2 regions of the Variovorax defluvii genome follow, and region 2 is predicted to be linked to the other one. Evidence: predicted binding sites of a transcription regulator. Region 2 holds the regulator's gene; the other holds the start of a gene.
The links. Region 2 encodes HrcA, which represses chaperone genes, less so after heat shock. Its sites were predicted from a motif close to TTAGCACTCNNNNNNNNNGAGTGCTAA; they were not measured.
Positions count from the first base shown of each region.

Region 1: a site for HrcA is predicted at 2,037-2,063, ahead of groES (co-chaperone GroES). Genes of this name have one in related genera too.

Region 1 covers NZ_BAABGJ010000001.1:237,847-246,318, forward strand. Annotated here, with positions in the region: gene ABEA07_RS01150 (bifunctional UDP-4-keto-pentose/UDP-xylose synthase) at 18-1,061, shown strand; gene ABEA07_RS01155 (polysaccharide deacetylase family protein) at 1,066-2,013, shown strand; gene groES (co-chaperone GroES) at 2,143-2,436, shown strand; gene groL (chaperonin GroEL) at 2,523-4,175, shown strand; gene ABEA07_RS01170 (DUF805 domain-containing protein) at 4,249-4,590, opposite strand; gene pgi (glucose-6-phosphate isomerase) at 4,667-6,223, opposite strand; gene tal (transaldolase) at 6,220-7,173, opposite strand; gene ABEA07_RS01185 (lipocalin family protein) at 7,275-7,943, shown strand; gene ABEA07_RS01190 (HAD family hydrolase) at 7,919-8,472, opposite strand, start outside.
Region 2 covers NZ_BAABGJ010000011.1:59,621-68,092, forward strand. Annotated here, with positions in the region: gene ABEA07_RS07210 (YicC/YloC family endoribonuclease) at 1-906, shown strand, start outside; gene gmk (guanylate kinase) at 921-1,541, shown strand; gene rpoZ (DNA-directed RNA polymerase subunit omega) at 1,564-1,767, shown strand; gene ABEA07_RS07225 (RelA/SpoT family protein) at 1,861-4,116, shown strand; gene greB (transcription elongation factor GreB) at 4,124-4,687, opposite strand; tRNA gene ABEA07_RS07235 (tRNA-Arg) at 4,745-4,821, opposite strand; tRNA gene ABEA07_RS07240 (tRNA-Ile) at 4,881-4,957, opposite strand; gene hrcA (heat-inducible transcriptional repressor HrcA) at 4,993-5,997, opposite strand; gene ABEA07_RS07250 (NAD kinase) at 6,026-6,922, shown strand; gene recN (DNA repair protein RecN) at 7,065-8,472, shown strand, end outside.

The sequences.
Region 1 (8,472 bases), on a different contig from region 2:
TTCGGACGATCACCGCCATGCTCAAAGTCCTCATCCTCGGCGTCAACGGCTTCATCGGCCACCACCTCACGCGCCAGATCATGGAGCGCACCGACTGGCAGGTGTACGGCATGGACATGCTGTCGGACCGCGTCGAGCCCTGGATGTCGAATCCGCGCTTCCACTTCTTCGAGGGTGACATCACCATCAACAAGGAATGGATCGAATACCACGTCAAGAAATGCGACGTGGTGCTGCCGCTGGTGGCCATCGCGACGCCGGCCACCTACGTGCGCGAGCCGCTGCGCGTTTTCGAGCTCGACTTCGAAGCCAACCTGCCCATCGTGCGACAGTGCCTGCGCTACCGCAAGCGTGTGGTCTTCCCCTCCACCAGCGAGGTCTATGGGATGTGCACCGACGACCAGTTCGACCCGGACGCATCCAACCTGGTCTACGGTCCGATCAACAAGCCGCGCTGGATCTACGCCTGCGCCAAGCAGCTGATGGACCGCGTGATCCACGCCTACGGCCAGCAGGAAGGTCTGCGCTACACCCTGTTCCGCCCCTTCAACTGGATCGGGCCGGGGCTCGACAGCATCCACGCGCCAAAGGAAGGCTCCAGCCGCGTGCTCACCCAGTTCCTCGGCCACATCGTGCGGGGGGAACCGATCCGGCTGGTCGACGGCGGCCGCCAGCAGCGCGCGTTCACCTACGTGGACGACGGCATCGACGCCCTCGTGAAGATCATCGCGAACGAGGGCGGCATCGCCGATGGCAAGATCTACAACATCGGCAACCCGCACAACAACCATTCGATCCGCGCACTGGCCCGGATGATGCTCGACCTCGCGAGCACCCTGCCCGAGTACCAGGAAGCCGCGGCCTCGGTCGAGCTGATCGACGTCGCCTCGGCGGACTATTACGGCAGCGGCTACCAGGACGTGCTGCACCGCGTGCCCGACATCCGCCGCACCATGGACGACCTGCGTTGGCAGCCACGCGTCGGCATGCAGGAGGCCCTGCGCGAAATGTTCGCCTATTACCGCGACCACGCCGCGGCCGCCGCCGACCTGGTGGCTTAAGCCCGTGGCGCGGATCGCCCTGAAGGTCGACGTCGACACCTGGCGCGGGACACGCGAGGGCGTGCCGGCCCTGGTGCAGTTGCTGGAGAGCCGGCACTGCGGCGCGAGCTTCCTTTTCAGTCTGGGACCGGACCACACAGGCCGTGCCATCCTTCGCGTGCTGCGCCCCGGTTTCATCGGCAAAGTGGCACGCACCTCGGTGCTCGAGCACTATGGCCTGCGCACCCTCTTGTACGGCGTGCTGCTGCCAGGCCCGGACATCGGGCGGCGGGAGGCGTCCACGCTGCGCAGCGTGCGCGATGCCGGCTTCGAGGTCGGCGTGCACTGCTGGGACCATGTGCGCTGGCAGGACCAGTTGCTCAGCCGCGATGCCGCCTGGGCCGAACGCGAGATGCGCCGTGCCCTGGCACGCCATGCCGAAGTTTTCGGCGAGCCCGCGCGGCTGCACGGCGCCGCGGGTTGGCAATTCAACGCGGCAGCCGCACGCGCCCAGGCGACACTGGGCGTCGAATTCGCGTCGGACACGCGCGGCACCCATCCCTTCATGCCGGTGGCCGACGACGGCACGGTGATGGGGCCACCGCAGTACCCGACCACCCTCCCGACGCTCGACGAGCTCATCGGCCTGGATGGACTCGACGAAGGGAACGTCCATCGTCATCTTCTGGAACGGACCGAGCGCAGCGCGCGGGACCAGGTCTACACCCTGCATGCCGAACTCGAAGGCCAGAAGCTGCGCCCGGTGTTCGAACGCCTGCTCGCCGGCTGGCAGGCCCAGGGGCACGAACTGGTCGCGTTGGAGCGCCTTCATCGGGATCCGGCATCGGCCCTGCCTCGTCACAGGATCGGGCTGGGCCGCGTGCCAGGGCGTTCCGGTCTGCTGGCCGTGCAGGGCGCGGACTGGCCGACCGAACGCGAAAGCGTCGCGGAACCATCGGCCGTTGGCTCTTGAAAGCGTCAGATTTGCCCTTATGATTAGCACTCGCTGAAGAGGAGTGCTAACAACACCGCTTCCAGTGGATGGTCAGCCGGCACTCAAGAGCCGGCGTCCAAACAACCCCGTTTCTATTCAGGAGATGCAATGAAACTTCGTCCTTTGGCCGATCGCGTGATCGTCAAGCGCATTGAAAGCGAAACCAAGACCGCCTCGGGCATCGTGATCCCCGACAACGCCGCCGAAAAGCCCGATCAGGGCGAGGTGCTGGCGGTGGGCCCGGGCAAGAAGAACGACAAGGGCGAATTGTCGGCCATGAGCGTCAAGGTCGGCGACCGCGTCCTGTTCGGCAAGTACAGCGGCCAGACCGTGAAGGTCGATGGCGACGAGCTGCTGGTCATGAAGGAAGACGACCTGTTCGCGGTCGTCGAAGCGAAGTGATTCTTCGGGGCAGACGCGGCGAGCGCACAGCGGCCCGCTGCTCTGTCCCCCACTGACTAGATCCACATTTTTTTCGGAGATATCTCATGGCAGCAAAAGACGTAGTGTTCGGCGGCGAAGCCCGTGCACGCATGGTCGAAGGCGTGAACATCCTGGCCAACGCGGTCAAGGTGACCCTGGGCCCCAAGGGCCGCAACGTGGTGCTCGAGCGATCCTTCGGCGCTCCCACCGTGACCAAGGACGGCGTGTCCGTCGCCAAGGAAATCGAGCTCAAGGACAAGCTCCAGAACATGGGCGCCCAGCTCGTGAAGGAAGTCGCCTCCAAGACCTCCGACAACGCCGGTGACGGCACCACCACCGCGACCGTGCTGGCCCAGGCCATCGTTCGCGAAGGCTTCAAGTACGTGGCCGCCGGCATCAATCCGATGGACCTGAAGCGCGGCATCGACAAGGCGGTGACTGCCCTGGTCGAAGAGCTGAAGAAGGCCTCGAAGGCCACCACCACTTCGAAGGAAATCGCGCAGGTCGGCTCGATCTCGGCCAACAGCGACGAGACCATCGGCAAGATCATTGCCGACGCCATGGACAAGGTCGGCAAGGAAGGCGTGATCACCGTCGAGGACGGCAAGTCGCTCGAGAGCGAGCTGGACGTGGTCGAGGGCATGCAGTTCGACCGCGGCTACCTGTCGCCCTACTTCATCAACAACCCCGACAAGCAGAGCGCGATCCTCGAAAACCCCTTCGTGCTGCTGTTCGACAAGAAGATCAGCAACATCCGCGACCTGCTGCCCACGCTGGAGCAAGTCGCCAAGGCCGGCCGTCCGCTGCTGGTCGTCGCCGAGGAAGTCGAAGGCGAAGCCCTCGCGACCCTGGTGGTGAACACCATCCGTGGCATCCTGAAGGTCGTGGCCGTCAAGGCGCCTGGCTTCGGCGACCGCCGCAAGGCCATGCTGGAAGACATCGCCATCCTGACGGGCGGCAAGGTCATCGCGGAAGAAGTGGGCCTGACCCTCGAGAAGGTGACGCTGGCTGACCTCGGCCAGGCCAAGCGCATCGAAGTGGGCAAGGAAAACACCATCATCATCGACGGCGCCGGCGCCAACGCCGACATCGAAGCCCGCGTGAAGCAGATTCGCGTGCAGATCGAGGAAGCCACCAGCGACTACGACCGCGAGAAGCTGCAAGAGCGCGTGGCCAAGCTGGCCGGCGGCGTGGCCGTGATCAAGGTCGGTGCCGCGACCGAAGTCGAGATGAAGGAAAAGAAGGCCCGCGTCGAAGACGCCCTGCACGCCACCCGCGCTGCAGTGGAAGAAGGCGTGGTGGCCGGCGGCGGCGTGGCGCTGCTGCGTGCCAAGCAGGCCGTGGGCGACAAGCTCAAGGGTGACAACGCCGACCAGGACGCCGGCATCAAGCTGGTGCTCAAGGCCGTCGAATCGCCGCTGCGCGAGATCGTCAACAACGCCGGCGGCGAAGCCAGCGTGGTGGTGAACAACGTGCTGGCCGGCAAGGGCAACTACGGCTTCAATGCGCAGAACGACAGCTACGGCGACATGCTCGAACTGGGCATTCTCGATCCGACCAAGGTGACCCGCACTGCGCTGCAGAACGCCGCTTCGGTGGCCTCCCTGCTGCTGACGACCGAAGCCATGGTCGCCGAAGCGCCGAAGGACGACGCGCCTGCCGGCGGCGGCATGCCCGACATGGGCGGCATGGGTGGCATGGGCGGCATGGGCATGTAAGAAGCCCGGCCCTCGGCCAACAAAAAACCCGCGGCGCAAGCCGCGGGTTTTTTTATGTGGCGCAAGAAAAGGGTCAAGCCGCGGTGGCGAGCGGCGGCGATCCGTACTCATTGCTCTCCGCCTGGCTGGGCTGCACGGTGAAATAGAGCAGCACGAGGTTGACCAGCGGAATCAGCCCCAGCAGCAGCCACCAGCCGCTCTTGCCGATGTCGTGCAGGCGGCGCGCCCCGGCCGACAGCAGGGGCAGCAGGAATGCGAGGACGACGAGGCCATAGACCGCCTCGTGAATGAGACCGGCCACGATCGCGGCGATCACGTAGGCCAGCACGAACCACCAGTACTCGGACCGCGAGGCGCGGCCGCTGAAGTCCACGTATTTGCTGAAGCAGGTCTTGACGGCTTCTTGAAAATTCATCGAACAACTCCTCTTGATAGTCCCACGGGAAAACTCCCGGGGCCATCATAAAGGGCCGTTCGCCGTTCGCTGATGACTACCGCAGCCGTGCCAGCAGCCCGGCGGTGGAGGCATCCAGCCCGGCGGTATTGCCCGAGGCGAGCCGGGGCTCGATGTCCTTGGCCAGCACCTTGCCGAGTTCCACGCCCCATTGGTCGAAGCTGTTGATGCCCCACAGCGCGCCGCTGGTGAACACCCGGTGCTCGTACATCGCGAGGAAGGCGCCGAGCGTCTCGGCGTCGAGCCGTTCGAAGACGAAGAAACTGCTCGGCCGGTTGCCGGGAAAGTTGCGGTGGCCGCCCGCATCCTCCTTGCCGACCATCAAGGCCTGCGCCTGCGCGAGCGCATTGGCCAGCAACTTGGGATGGTGGCCCTCCAGGTCGTGCGCCGGATCACGCACGGCGATGAACTCCAGAGGAATCACGTCCGTGCCCTGGTGCAGCATCTGGAAGTAGGCGTGCTGGCCGTTGGTGCCGGGCTCTCCCCAGAGTACGGGTGAGGTTCCCAGCGGCAGTGCGGCCCCCTCGGCATCGACCTGCTTGCCGTTGCTCTCCATCTCCAGTTGCTGCAAATAGGCGGGAAGGCGCTGCAGGGCACTGTGGTACGGCGCGATGCTGCGGCTTGCGAAACGGTGGAAGTTGCGGTACCAGACGTCGAGCAGGCCGAGCCGCACCGGCAGGTTCCGTTCCAGCGGCGCGCTGCGGAAATGCTCATCCATCGCATGGGCGCCGGCCAGCAGGCGCCGGAAGCCCTCCGCACCGATGGCCAAGGCGATCGGCAACCCGATGGAAGACCACAGCGAATAGCGCCCGCCGACCCAGTCCCAGAAGCCGAAAGTGGTCTCGATGCCAAAGGTGCGCGCCGCCTCCACGTTGGTCGTGAGCGCGGCGAAATGGTGGGCGATGTCGACGTTGCCCGATTGCTCGAACCATCGCTTCGCCGACTGCGCGTTGGCCATGGTCTCGGCCGTGGTGAAGGTCTTGGAGGCCACCAGGAACAACGTGTGCTCGGGCGCCAGACCGCGCAGCACGGCGGCCAGTTCGTGGCCGTCGACATTGGAGACGAAGTGGAAGCGCTTGCCTCGCGCCACCTGCGCATCGAGCGCACGCACCACCATCTGCGGCCCCAGGTCCGAGCCGCCGATGCCGATGTTGACCACGTCGGTGATGGTGTGGTCGGCACGCACGCGCTCGGCAAAAGCCAGCATCGCGTCGAGCGTGGCCTGCACCTCGGCGTGCGCGTCCGCCAGCGAGGATGGCACTGCCGTTCCGGCCGGCGCCCGCAGCAGGGTGTGGAGCACGGCCCGGTTCTCGGTCGCGTTGATGTGCTCGCCCGCGAACATCGCGTCGCGATGGGCTTCGAGGCCGGCTTCGCGGGCCAGGGCCAGCAGCAGTTCCTCGGTCTTCGCATCGACCAGGTTCTTGGACAGGTCGGCGAAGAGATGCGGGGCGGGTTGGCTGAAGACCTCAAAGCGCCGGGGATCGGCCGCGAAGGCCTGGCGCAGATCGAAGCTTCGGCCAGCGGCCTCGTAGTGGGCTTGCAGATGACCCCAGGCCGCGGTGCGGTCGCAGCGTGTGCGCGTGGCAGTGATCATGCAACCTCCTGCATCAACCTTTCGAGCTTGACCGCGTCGGCGGCGAAGGCACGAATGCCCTCGGCCAGCTTCTCGGTCGCCATCGCGTCCTCGTTGAGGGCGAAGCGGAAGGCGGCTTCGTCCAGCACCCGCTGGGGAAGATCGAGCGCTTGCGCGGCCTTGGCATCGAGCGCATGCGACAGCGGTGCCTCGCTGGCGGCCAACTCGCCCAGCAGCTCAGGGCTGATGGTCAACAGGTCGCAGCCGGCCAGCGCGGCGATCTGGCCGACGTTGCGAAAGCTTGCGCCCATGACCTCGGTCCGGATGCCATGTTTCTTGTAGTAATCGAAGATCTGGCGAACCGACTTCACGCCCGGGTCGTTCGCGCCGGCGTTGGCAGCCTCGTCCCAGGCACTGCCGGCCGCCTTCTTGTGCCAGTCGTAGATGCGGCCGACGAATGGCGAGATCAGCTTCACGCCGGCCGCTCCGCAGGCCACCGCCTGCGCGAAGGAGAACAGCAGCGTGAGGTTGGTGTGGATGCCCTTGCGCTCCAGCTGGCGCGCGGCCTCGATGCCCTCCCAGGTGGAGGCGATCTTGATCAGCACGCGCTGGCCGACGTCGATATCGGCCTCGCGGTATAGCGCCACGATGCGTTCGGCACGAGCCACCGTGGCAGCCGTGTCGAAGCTCAGGCGCGCATCGACCTCGGTGGAGACGCGGCCCGGAATGAGAGAGAGGATCTCGGTGCCGAAGCGCACCAGCAGGCGATCGATGACCTCGTCGGTGGACAGGTGACCGTGCGTTTTCACCGCTTCGTCGAGCAGTGGCCGGTACTCGGCCTTCTGCACCGCCTTGAGGATCAGCGAGGGATTGGTGGTCGCGTCCTGGGGCTTGAACTGGGCCAGTTGGCGGAAATCACCGGTATCGGCCACCACGGTGGTCCACTGTCGAAGGGCATCGAGTTGGTTCATCCGGCCATTATCCCGCCGCAAAACTACAGTTCGTGTGGTCCCCGGCTGACGGGCGGGGGCGTGCCGCAGGACTAACTTGCTGCTTTGTCCAGACCGGAGGAATGCCCATGTCTTCTCGCAGCCCAGCGCCCAAAGTCGTCTTCGACGACCGCGTCCACAGCGCGTCCATCGGCGCTCTGGCCACCGCCTTCTGCATCGGCGGCGCACTGACCCTGCTGGCTTTCGGCACCGCACGCGCATCGCAGAACGGCCGCCTGGCCGGCCCCGCCGATGGCGCCCCTTTGATGCGCGCACCGCTGCAGGTGGTGGCGCCAGTCGACCTGCATCGCTACGTTGGCCTGTGGCACGAGCAGGCTCGCCTTCCCAATCGCTTCCAGAAAAAATGCACCGGTTCAGTAACGGCAGAGTACAGCCTGCTGGAAGACGGCACGGTGGAAGTACGCAACCGGTGCCTGCTGCCCGACGGCAACTTCGACGAAGCGATCGGCCTCGCACGCAGCGTGCCGGTCTCGGGGCAGCCGGGCGCAGGCAGGCTCGAGGTGGCCTTCGCGCCGACCTGGTTGCGCTGGCTGCCTGCCGTGTGGGGCGACTACTGGATCCTCAAGCTGGATCGTGACTACCAGGTCGCGCTGGTCGGAACCCCGGACCGCAAGTATCTGTGGGTGCTGTCGCGTGTCCCTCGCCTGGAAGATTCGGCGCTGGAGGCCGAACTCGACTATGCACGCTCCCTGGGCTTCGACGTGGATCAGGTGGAACGCACGGGGAGATAAGCCGCAAGCTGCACCGGCAATTCACTCGGTGACGTGCAGTGGATAGCTTGCCAGCCGAGCGCCTGTGCTGCCCTGATGTTGGGCTCCGAATCGTCGATGAACACCGTCTGTCCGGGTTGCAGGCGGTAGCGCGTCGCCAGCAGTTCGAATATCTCGGGCTGCGGCTTGAGCAGGCGCACGTCGCCTGAGAAGATGCCGCCGTCGAACCACTTGAAGAAGGCGTGGCGTTCCTCGAGCACGCGCGCGTAAGCGGCCGGCATGTTCGAGAGATAGTAGAGCCGCAGGGCCTCGCCCCGGTCGCGGCGCGCGCGAAGCTGGCCCAGCAACTCGACCGTGACCGCAATGGGCTCCAGGCGTTCGCCCAGTGAGCCCAGGGTCGCTTGGAGCCGCGCCTCCGGCAGCGCCAGGCGAAGGGCCATTCGGCCGATGGCATCTTCAAGGGTGTGCGTGCCGCGGTCGAAGCCCAGCCAGTCCTCGTGGTGGAACATCTCGCGCACCAGTGCATGCGCGGCTTCCGCCGTCGGCGTGT
Region 2 (8,472 bases):
TACAGCATGACCGGCTATGCCAGCGGCCAGAGCGGCCCGGCCGGCGGCCCCCCGGAGGCCGACATCAAGGCCGCGGCCGCAGGCCGGCTCGGGGTCGAAATCCGTTCGGTCAATAGCCGTTTTCTCGACCTTACTTTCAAGCTCCCGGAAGAGCTTCGCCAGCACGAGCCCACGTTGCGGGAGCTGCTGACGGCGCGCCTCAAGCGCGGCAAGGTCGAACTGCGCGCGGCGATCGATAGCAGCGGAGCCGCCGCCATTGCCGATCCGTCGTCCAAGCTGCTGCAGCGGCTCAACGGGGTGCAGGACCACATCCGCGCCTGGCTACCCGGCGCACGCGAGCTGAGCGTGGCCGATGTCCTGCGCCTGGCGGCTGGCGACACGAGCACGAGGAATGACTGGGGCCCCGATCTGTCGGACCTGGCCGCGAAGACGCTCGAGGATCTGGTCGCGGCGCGGGAGCGCGAGGGAGGACGCCTCGCGAAGATGCTGCTGGACCACCTGGCGCTGCTGCGTGGCCTGGTGGCGCAGGCCCTGCCGCTGGTCCCGCAGTTGGTCGAGCAGCAGCGCAGCCGCTTCCTGGAACGCTGGCAGGAAGCCATGGGCGCGAGCGGCGGCACCCCCCCCGACGCAGCACAGGACCGCGCGCTGACAGAAGCCACCGCCTTCGCGATCCGCATCGACGTGGCGGAGGAGCTCACGCGGCTGGGGTCGCATCTGGACGAGATCGAACGCCTGGTGAAGAAAGGGGGCGAGATCGGCAAACGTCTCGACTTCCTGATCCAGGAACTGCACCGCGAGGCGAACACGCTGGGCTCGAAATCGGCCACGCTCGAACTCACCCGCATCGGGGTGGACATGAAAGTCCTGATCGAGCAGATGCGAGAGCAAGTCCAGAACATCGAATGACAGGGAAGCAGCGAATGGATTACCCCGGCAATATTTTCGTGGTCGCCGCGCCCAGCGGTGCCGGCAAGTCGAGCCTGGTCAAGGCACTGATGGAGCTCGACTCGGCGGTGCAGCCCTCGGTGTCGCACACCACCCGGCCGCCGCGCGGCCAGGAAAAGCATGGGCGCGAGTACTTCTTCGTGCCGCATGCCGAGTTCGACGCCATGATCGCGGCCGACGCTTTCGTCGAGTGGGCCCATGTCCACGGGCAGCGCTATGGCACTTCCAAGAAGGCGATCGAGGATCGGATCACCACGGGCGCCGACGTCATCCTCGAGATCGATTTCCAGGGCGCCACCCAGATCCGCCAGACTTTCGCGAATGCAGTAACCATCTTCATCCTGCCCCCGAGCTGGGAGGAACTGCGTTCCCGGCTGGAGCGGCGCGGGGAAGACAGCGCCGAGGTCATCGAACTTCGGCTGCAGAACGCCGCCGAAGAGATGGCGCGCGCCAGCGAGTTCGACTTCGTTATAATCAACGAGTTATTTGAGCGCGCACTTTTCGACCTCAAAGCGATCGTCCACGCTCAGCGGCTTCGGTATTCCGCACAGCGCCGCGCCCGTGCCGACACCTTCGCCGCCCTGAACATCCCTTGATTCCGTTCGCCGAAAGATATCCATGGCCCGCATCACCGTCGAAGACTGCCTCGAGCACATCCCCAACCGCTTCCAGCTCGTCCTGGCCGCCACCTACCGTGCGCGCATGCTGAGCCAGGGCCACGCCCCGAAGATCGAGAGCAAGAACAAGCCCGGCGTGACGGCCTTGCGCGAAATTGCCGAAGGCAAGATCGGCCTGGAGATGCTGAAAAAAGTCCCCGGCTGAGCTGACGCACAGCTGCAACAAAAAGGCACCGCAGGGCGGTGCTTTTTTGTTGCATAAACACATCGAACCGGCGGCCGAGCTAAAGTGACAAACATGAGCGCGGTTGTCAAGTCCCCGTCCGGCGCCCCCAATGGCGCGCCACGGCCCAGCCCGGCGGCGTTGAACGCGGCCGCGGCCAGCTTTGCCGCGTTGACCGATCGGCTCGATTACTTGAGCCCAGAAGACGTGGAGCAGGTCCGGCGCGCCTACCGCTTCGCGGACGAAGCCCACCTGGGCCAGTTGCGCAACAGCGGCGAGCCCTACATCACCCACCCGATCGCGGTCGCCGCGCAGTGCGCGGAATGGAAGCTCGATGCCCAGGCGCTGATGGCCGCCCTGCTGCACGACGCGATCGAGGACTGCGGCGTCACCAAGGCAGAACTGATCGAGCGCTTCGGCGCGCCCGTCGCGGAGCTGGTGGATGGCCTCACCAAGCTGGACAAGCTGCGCTTCAACACGCGCGAGGAGAATCAGGCAGAGTCCTTCCGCAAGATGCTGCTGGCGATGGCGCGCGACGTCCGTGTCATCCTGGTCAAGCTGGCGGACCGCACACACAACATGCGCACCCTGGAAGATGCCCCGCGGGAAAAATGGGCGCGCATCTCTCGCGAAACCCTGGATATCTACGCGCCCATCGCGCATCGGCTCGGCCTCAACCAGACCTACCGGGAACTGCAGGATCTCTCCTTCCGCCACCTTCGACCCTGGCGCTACGCGATCCTTGCCAAGGCCGTCGCCAAGGCCCGCGGCCGGCGCCGCGACCTGATCCAGAAAGTGCAGCAGGAGCTGGAAGCCGCCTTCGCCGCAGCCAACATGAGCGTGCGGATCGCCGGTCGGGAAAAGACGCTCTATTCCATTTACCGCAAGATGGAAGAAAAGCACTTGAGCTTCGCCCAGGTGACCGACATCTACGGCTTCCGATTGATCGTGCCGTCGGTGATCGCCTGCTACACGGGCCTGGGCATCCTGCACCAGATGTACAAGCCGCTGCCCGGCAAGTTCAAGGATCACATCGCGATCGCGAAACTCAACGGCTACCAGTCCCTTCACACCACGCTGGTGGGGCCGGCGGGCGTCAGCGTCGAATTCCAGCTGCGCACCGAGGCCATGCACGTGGTGGCCGAGTCCGGCGTGGCAGCCCATTGGCTCTACAAGGCGTCAGAGCCGAGTACCCCGTCGGGAGATCGCCTGGGCACCAAGTGGCTGCAATCCCTGCTCGACATCCAGGACGAGACGCGCGATGCCGCCGAGTTCTGGGACCACGTGAAGGTCGATCTGTTTCCCGATGCGGTGTACGTCTTCACGCCCAAGAGCCAGATCCTGGCCCTCCCGCGCGGCGCCACGGTGGTCGACTTCGCCTACGCGATCCACAGCAACATCGGCGACCACACTTCCGCCGCCCGCATCAACGGCGACCAGGTGCCGCTTCGCACCGAACTCAAGAATGGTGACGTGGTGGAGGTGATCACGGCTCCCGTGTCCACACCCAACCCGGCTTGGCTGGGCTTCGTGCGCACCGGCCGCGCGCGCTCGAAGATCCGCCACTACCTCAAGACACTGGCCCATGCCGAGTCCGAGGGTCTGGGCGAGAAATTGCTGGCCCAAGCGCTGCGCGCCGAAGGCCTGGGCAAACTGCCGGGCGACGACGAAGAACATCAGCAGATCTGGGAAAAGCTGCTGCGCTTCACGGGCAACCGGACGCGCTCGGAACTTCTCACCGATATCGGCCTGGGCAAGCGCATCGCCAGCATCGTGGCCAAGCGGCTGATGGCGCTCTTGGCCGAACGCGGCGAAAAGCCCGATGCCCTGATGCTCAGCCGCGAGCGCTTCACGGCGCACGAAGCCGTCTCGCAGGGCGCGGTCACGCTGGACGGCAGCGAAAACTCCTCGGTCCGCTTTGCGCTGTGCTGCCGGCCTATTCCGGACGACCCGATCGTGGGATACCTGGGCCACGGTGAAGGCCTGGTCGTGCACACGGAGTCTTGTGGCGTCGGCCAGCGCCTGCGGCACAAGGACAGCGAGCGATTCTTCGCCGTCGAGTGGGCGGATGAACCGGTGCGGACCTTCGAGACGGGCGTGGTCATCACGGTCCGCAACGACAAAGGGGTCCTGGCGCGCGTGGCGTCCACCCTCGCTGACGCGGAAGCCGACATCACGCACGTGGAAATGGCCGACGAGACACCTCAGGACTCCACCGATCTTCGATTCGTGATCGCGGTTCGGGACCGCGCCCATCTCGAGGCGGTCCTGCGGGCCGCGCGCCGCACGCCCTCGGTTCTCGCGGCGGCACGCACCGTGCCGGCGCTCTGAGCCTGGTTCAGCCGACCGGCGGTGGGTAACTCACCGACAGAATCTCGATGTCGTGCACGCCCCCGGGCGTGGCGAGCCTGACCACGTCGCCTTCGCGCTGCTTCAGCAGGGCTCGCGCGATCGGCGAGATCCAGCTCACCTGGCCGTGCGCACTGTCGGCCTCGTCGATGCCCATGATGGTCAGTTCGCGCTCGTCGCCTGTTTCGTCGGCATAGCGCACCGTGGCGCCGAAAAAGATCTGGTCGCGCCCATGATGAACGGCGGGATCAGTCACCTCCGCGATCTCCAGCCGCTTGGTTAGAAAGCGAATGCGCCGATCGATCTCGCGCAGCCGCTTCTTCCCATAGAGATAGTCGCCGTTCTCCGACCGGTCGCCGTTCTTGGCGGCCCAATGAACCGCTTCGACCACCTTGGGTCGCTCCACGTCCATCAGATCGATCAACTCGGCCCGCAAACGCGCATACCCCTGGGGAGTGATGTAGTTCTTGCCGCCAGCAGGCAAGGGCGGCGCACTGCCCGGTTCGGCATCGTCGTCGTCTGCATCGCTTTCTTTGGTGAATGCCTTGCTCATCGCCACACGCTCCAAAGGAAAAAAGCCTGCAACTTTCGTTGCAGGCTTTCCTGATGATGGCGCGGCTGGCAGGATTCGAACCCACGACCCCTTGGTTCGTAGCCAAGTACTCTATCCAACTGAGCTACAGCCGCACAGCTTGCGAGTATAGCACGCTTATGCGGGCCGCTCCTCGTACGTGTGCTGAGCGCGGTGGTAGGCCGTCCTGGGCTTGAACCAGGGACCAACGGATTATGAGTCCGCTGCTCTAACCAACTGAGCTAACGGCCCACGCTGGCGGGATTCTAGTGGGCGGCGTCGCGGCTCTACTTGCGGTGCGACAAAGCGTTGGAAACCAGCCGCGACGTGATGTCCACGATCTGGATCATCCGGTCGTAGTGCATCCGCGTCGGCCCGATGACGCCGAGCGTGCCGACCACTTCGCCGTCCACCTCGTAGTTCGCACTCACGATGGAAAGGTCCTCGAAAGGCACGACCTGGCTCTCACCACCGATGAAGATGCGCACGCCCTCCGCCTGGCTCGAGACGTCGAGCAGACGCAGCAACTGGGCCTTTTGCTCGAACAGGTCGAAGGCGCGGCGCAGGTGACTCATGTCGCTGGAAAAGTCGGTGACGGACAGCAAGTTGCGCTCGCCTGCGATCACGACTTCGTCCTGCGCCTCGGTCATGACCTCGGAGCTGACCTGCACGGCCGCCTGCATGAGCGCCGCGATCTCGCCCCGCAACTGCTCGATCTCGGACTGCAGGCGGTCTCGTACCTGCTCGATCGACAGGCCCGCGAAGTGCGAGTTGATGTAGTTCGAGGCTTCCACCAGTTGCGACTGCGAATAGTCGACCTCGGGAAAGATGACGCGGTTCTGCACGTCCCCGTCGGGTGACACGATGATCACCAGCAAACGGCGCTCCGACAGCCGCAGAAACTCGATCTGCCGGAACACCGATGCGCGGCGGGGCGCCATCACGACACCGACGAACTGGGAAAGGTTGGACAACAGCGTGGCCGCGTTGGCGATCACCTTCTGAGGCTGGTCCGGCGCGATACTGGGCGCGGTGAAGTCCTCACGCTGCGCCGTCAGCATGGTGTCGACGAACAACCGGTAGCCACGCGCTGTCGGCACCCTGCCGGCGGACGTATGTGGACTGGCGATCAGTCCGAGCGCTTCGAGGTCGGACATGACGTTGCGAATGGTCGCGGGTGACAGCTCCAGACCCGAGGCCCGGGACAGCGTCCTGGAGCCTACGGGTTGCCCCTCGGCAATGTAGCGCTCGACCAGAGTCTTGAGCAGCAACTTGGCGCGTTCGTCCAGCATTGAAAGATTTTAGTGTTGTAATTTACGAATGACATCTAGCTTCCGGCGCGTGGCATTGATCGGCAAGTACCAGCCCGCGGGCGGGCGAGCGCAGGCCGGTGCGCAGGATGAGACCATGGAGGAAATCGGCGCCTTCCTGGAATCGCAGGGCTGCGAGGTCGTCGTCGAGCAGGCGCCGGACAGCCAGCCCCCGCAGACCCGCCGCGCGGCCCTGACCGTCGAGGAGATCGGCCGCCAGTGCGACCTGGGCCTGGTGGTCGGCGGCGACGGCACCATGCTCGGCATCGGGCGCCAGTTGGCCTGCTACGGGCTGCCCCTGATCGGCATCAACCGCGGGCGGCTCGGCTTCATCACCGACATCTCGCTGAATGACTACCGCACGGTCCTGACCCCCATGCTGGCGGGCGAGTACGAGGAAGACCACCGCAGCCTGATGCAGGCCAAGGTGATGCGCGACGGCGCACCGGTTTTCCACGCTCTCGCCATGAACGACGTGGTCGTCAACCGCGGCGCCACTTCGGGCATGGTGGAACTGCGGGTGACGGTGGGTCACCATTTCGTGGCCAATCATCGTGCCGACGGCATCATCGTGGCCTCCCCCACCGGTTCCACCGCCTATGCGCTCTCCGCCGGCGGGCCTCTGATGCATCCAGCGGTGCCAGGATGGGTGATGGTGCCGATCGCACCCCATTCGCTGTCGAACCGGCCGATCCTCATGCCCGATGCGGACGAGGTGTCGATCGAGCTGGTGAGCGGTCGCGATGCCAGCGCCAATTTCGACATGCAATCCCTGGCTTCGCTGGCCATCGGCGACCAGGTCGTGGTCCGCCGCTCCGACTATCGCGTGCGCTTCCTGCACCCCCGTGGCTGGAGCTATTTCGACACGCTGCGCAAGAAGCTGCACTGGAACGAAGGAGGTTCCTGATCCATGAGCCGCATGGCCGTTTCGAAAACGGATACCGCAATCGCAGGCCAAGGTATTCCAACGAGCCCGAAGGCTCGACCTGCTCACCATTCGCCACGGACTTGCCACGCCGAGTTCCCGGCGCACCCGGGCGGGTATTGAGATGGCACTTCGTCGCATCGCCTTGCGCGATTTCGTCATCGTGCGCGCGCTCGAACTCGACCTGGCCTCGGGCTTCACCGTCCTCACTGGAGAGACCGGCGCCGGGAAGTCGATCCTGATCGACGCCCTGCAACTCGCCCTGGGCAATCGCGCAGACGCCGGGGCCGTGCGCGAAGGCGCCGACCGCCTGGACGTCAGCGCCGAATTCGACGCCGACCCGTCCCTGGCGGCCTGGCTGGACGAGGGAGGCTTCGAGCCCGGCGAGGCCCTGCTGCTGCGCCGGACTGTCGATCTTCAGGGTCGCAGTCGGGGCTGGATCAACGGCAGCCCCGCCACCGCCGCGCAGTTGCGCGAACTCGGCGACCGCTTGCTGGACATTCACGGCCAGCACGCATGGCAGAGCCTGACGCGGCCCGAAGCGGTGCGCGGGCTTCTAAACGCCTACGCCGGTGCCGACGAGAGCGCGCTCGGCTCGGTCTGGCAGCGCTGGCGCCAGGCCATCGCCGCCCTGGAGAAAGCCCGTTCGGCACAGGATTCGCTCCAGCGCGAGCGCGAGCGCCTGCAATGGCAGGTGGGCGAGGTGGAAAAGCTCGCGCCCGGCGAGGACGAATGGGAGGAGCTGTCGGCCATCCATACGCGCATCTCGAACGCACAGGCACTCATCGACGCAGCCCAAGGTGCCTCCAGCGCGCTGGAGGACGAGGAACATGGCGCCCTCGCCGCACTCGGCCGTGCCCTCGCGCTGCTGCAGGATTGCGAGCACATCGAGCCGGCCTTCAAGGATCTGGGCGAGGTGCTGGCGTCGAGCATCGCCCAGGCCTCCGATGCGGCGCATTCGCTGCACGGCTACCTGCGCGAGGCCGACACCGATCCGCAGCGGCTCGCCGAATTGAACGAGCGGATGGGGCTCTGGCTGTCGCTGGCGCGCCGATACAAACGACAGCCGGACGAGCTGCCGGCGCTGCTGGCCGGCTGGCGGGCCGAGCTGAACACGCTGGATGCCCAAAGCGACCTGGGGGCGCTGGAGGCCGCCGAACAGGCGGCCCGGCAGGCGTTCCTGAAGGAAGCACGGGCCCTGAGCAAGTCGCGCGCGCAGGCCGCCCCACGACTGGCCCAAGCCATCACGCAGGCCATGCAGGGGCTGGGAATGCAAGGCGGGCGTTTCGAGGTCACGCTGGAAGCGCTGGCAGAACCTGCCCGGCACGGACTCGAGGAAGTCGCATTCCTGGTTGCCGGCCACCCGGGCAGTACGCCGCGACCGATCGGCAAGGTGGCCTCCGGCGGAGAACTGTCCCGCATCGCACTCGCGATCGCCGTCACCACCAGCCGGCTCGGCACGGCGCAGACACTGATCTTCGATGAGGTCGACGCGGGTGTCGGCGGGGCCGTGGCCGAAACCGTCGGCCGGC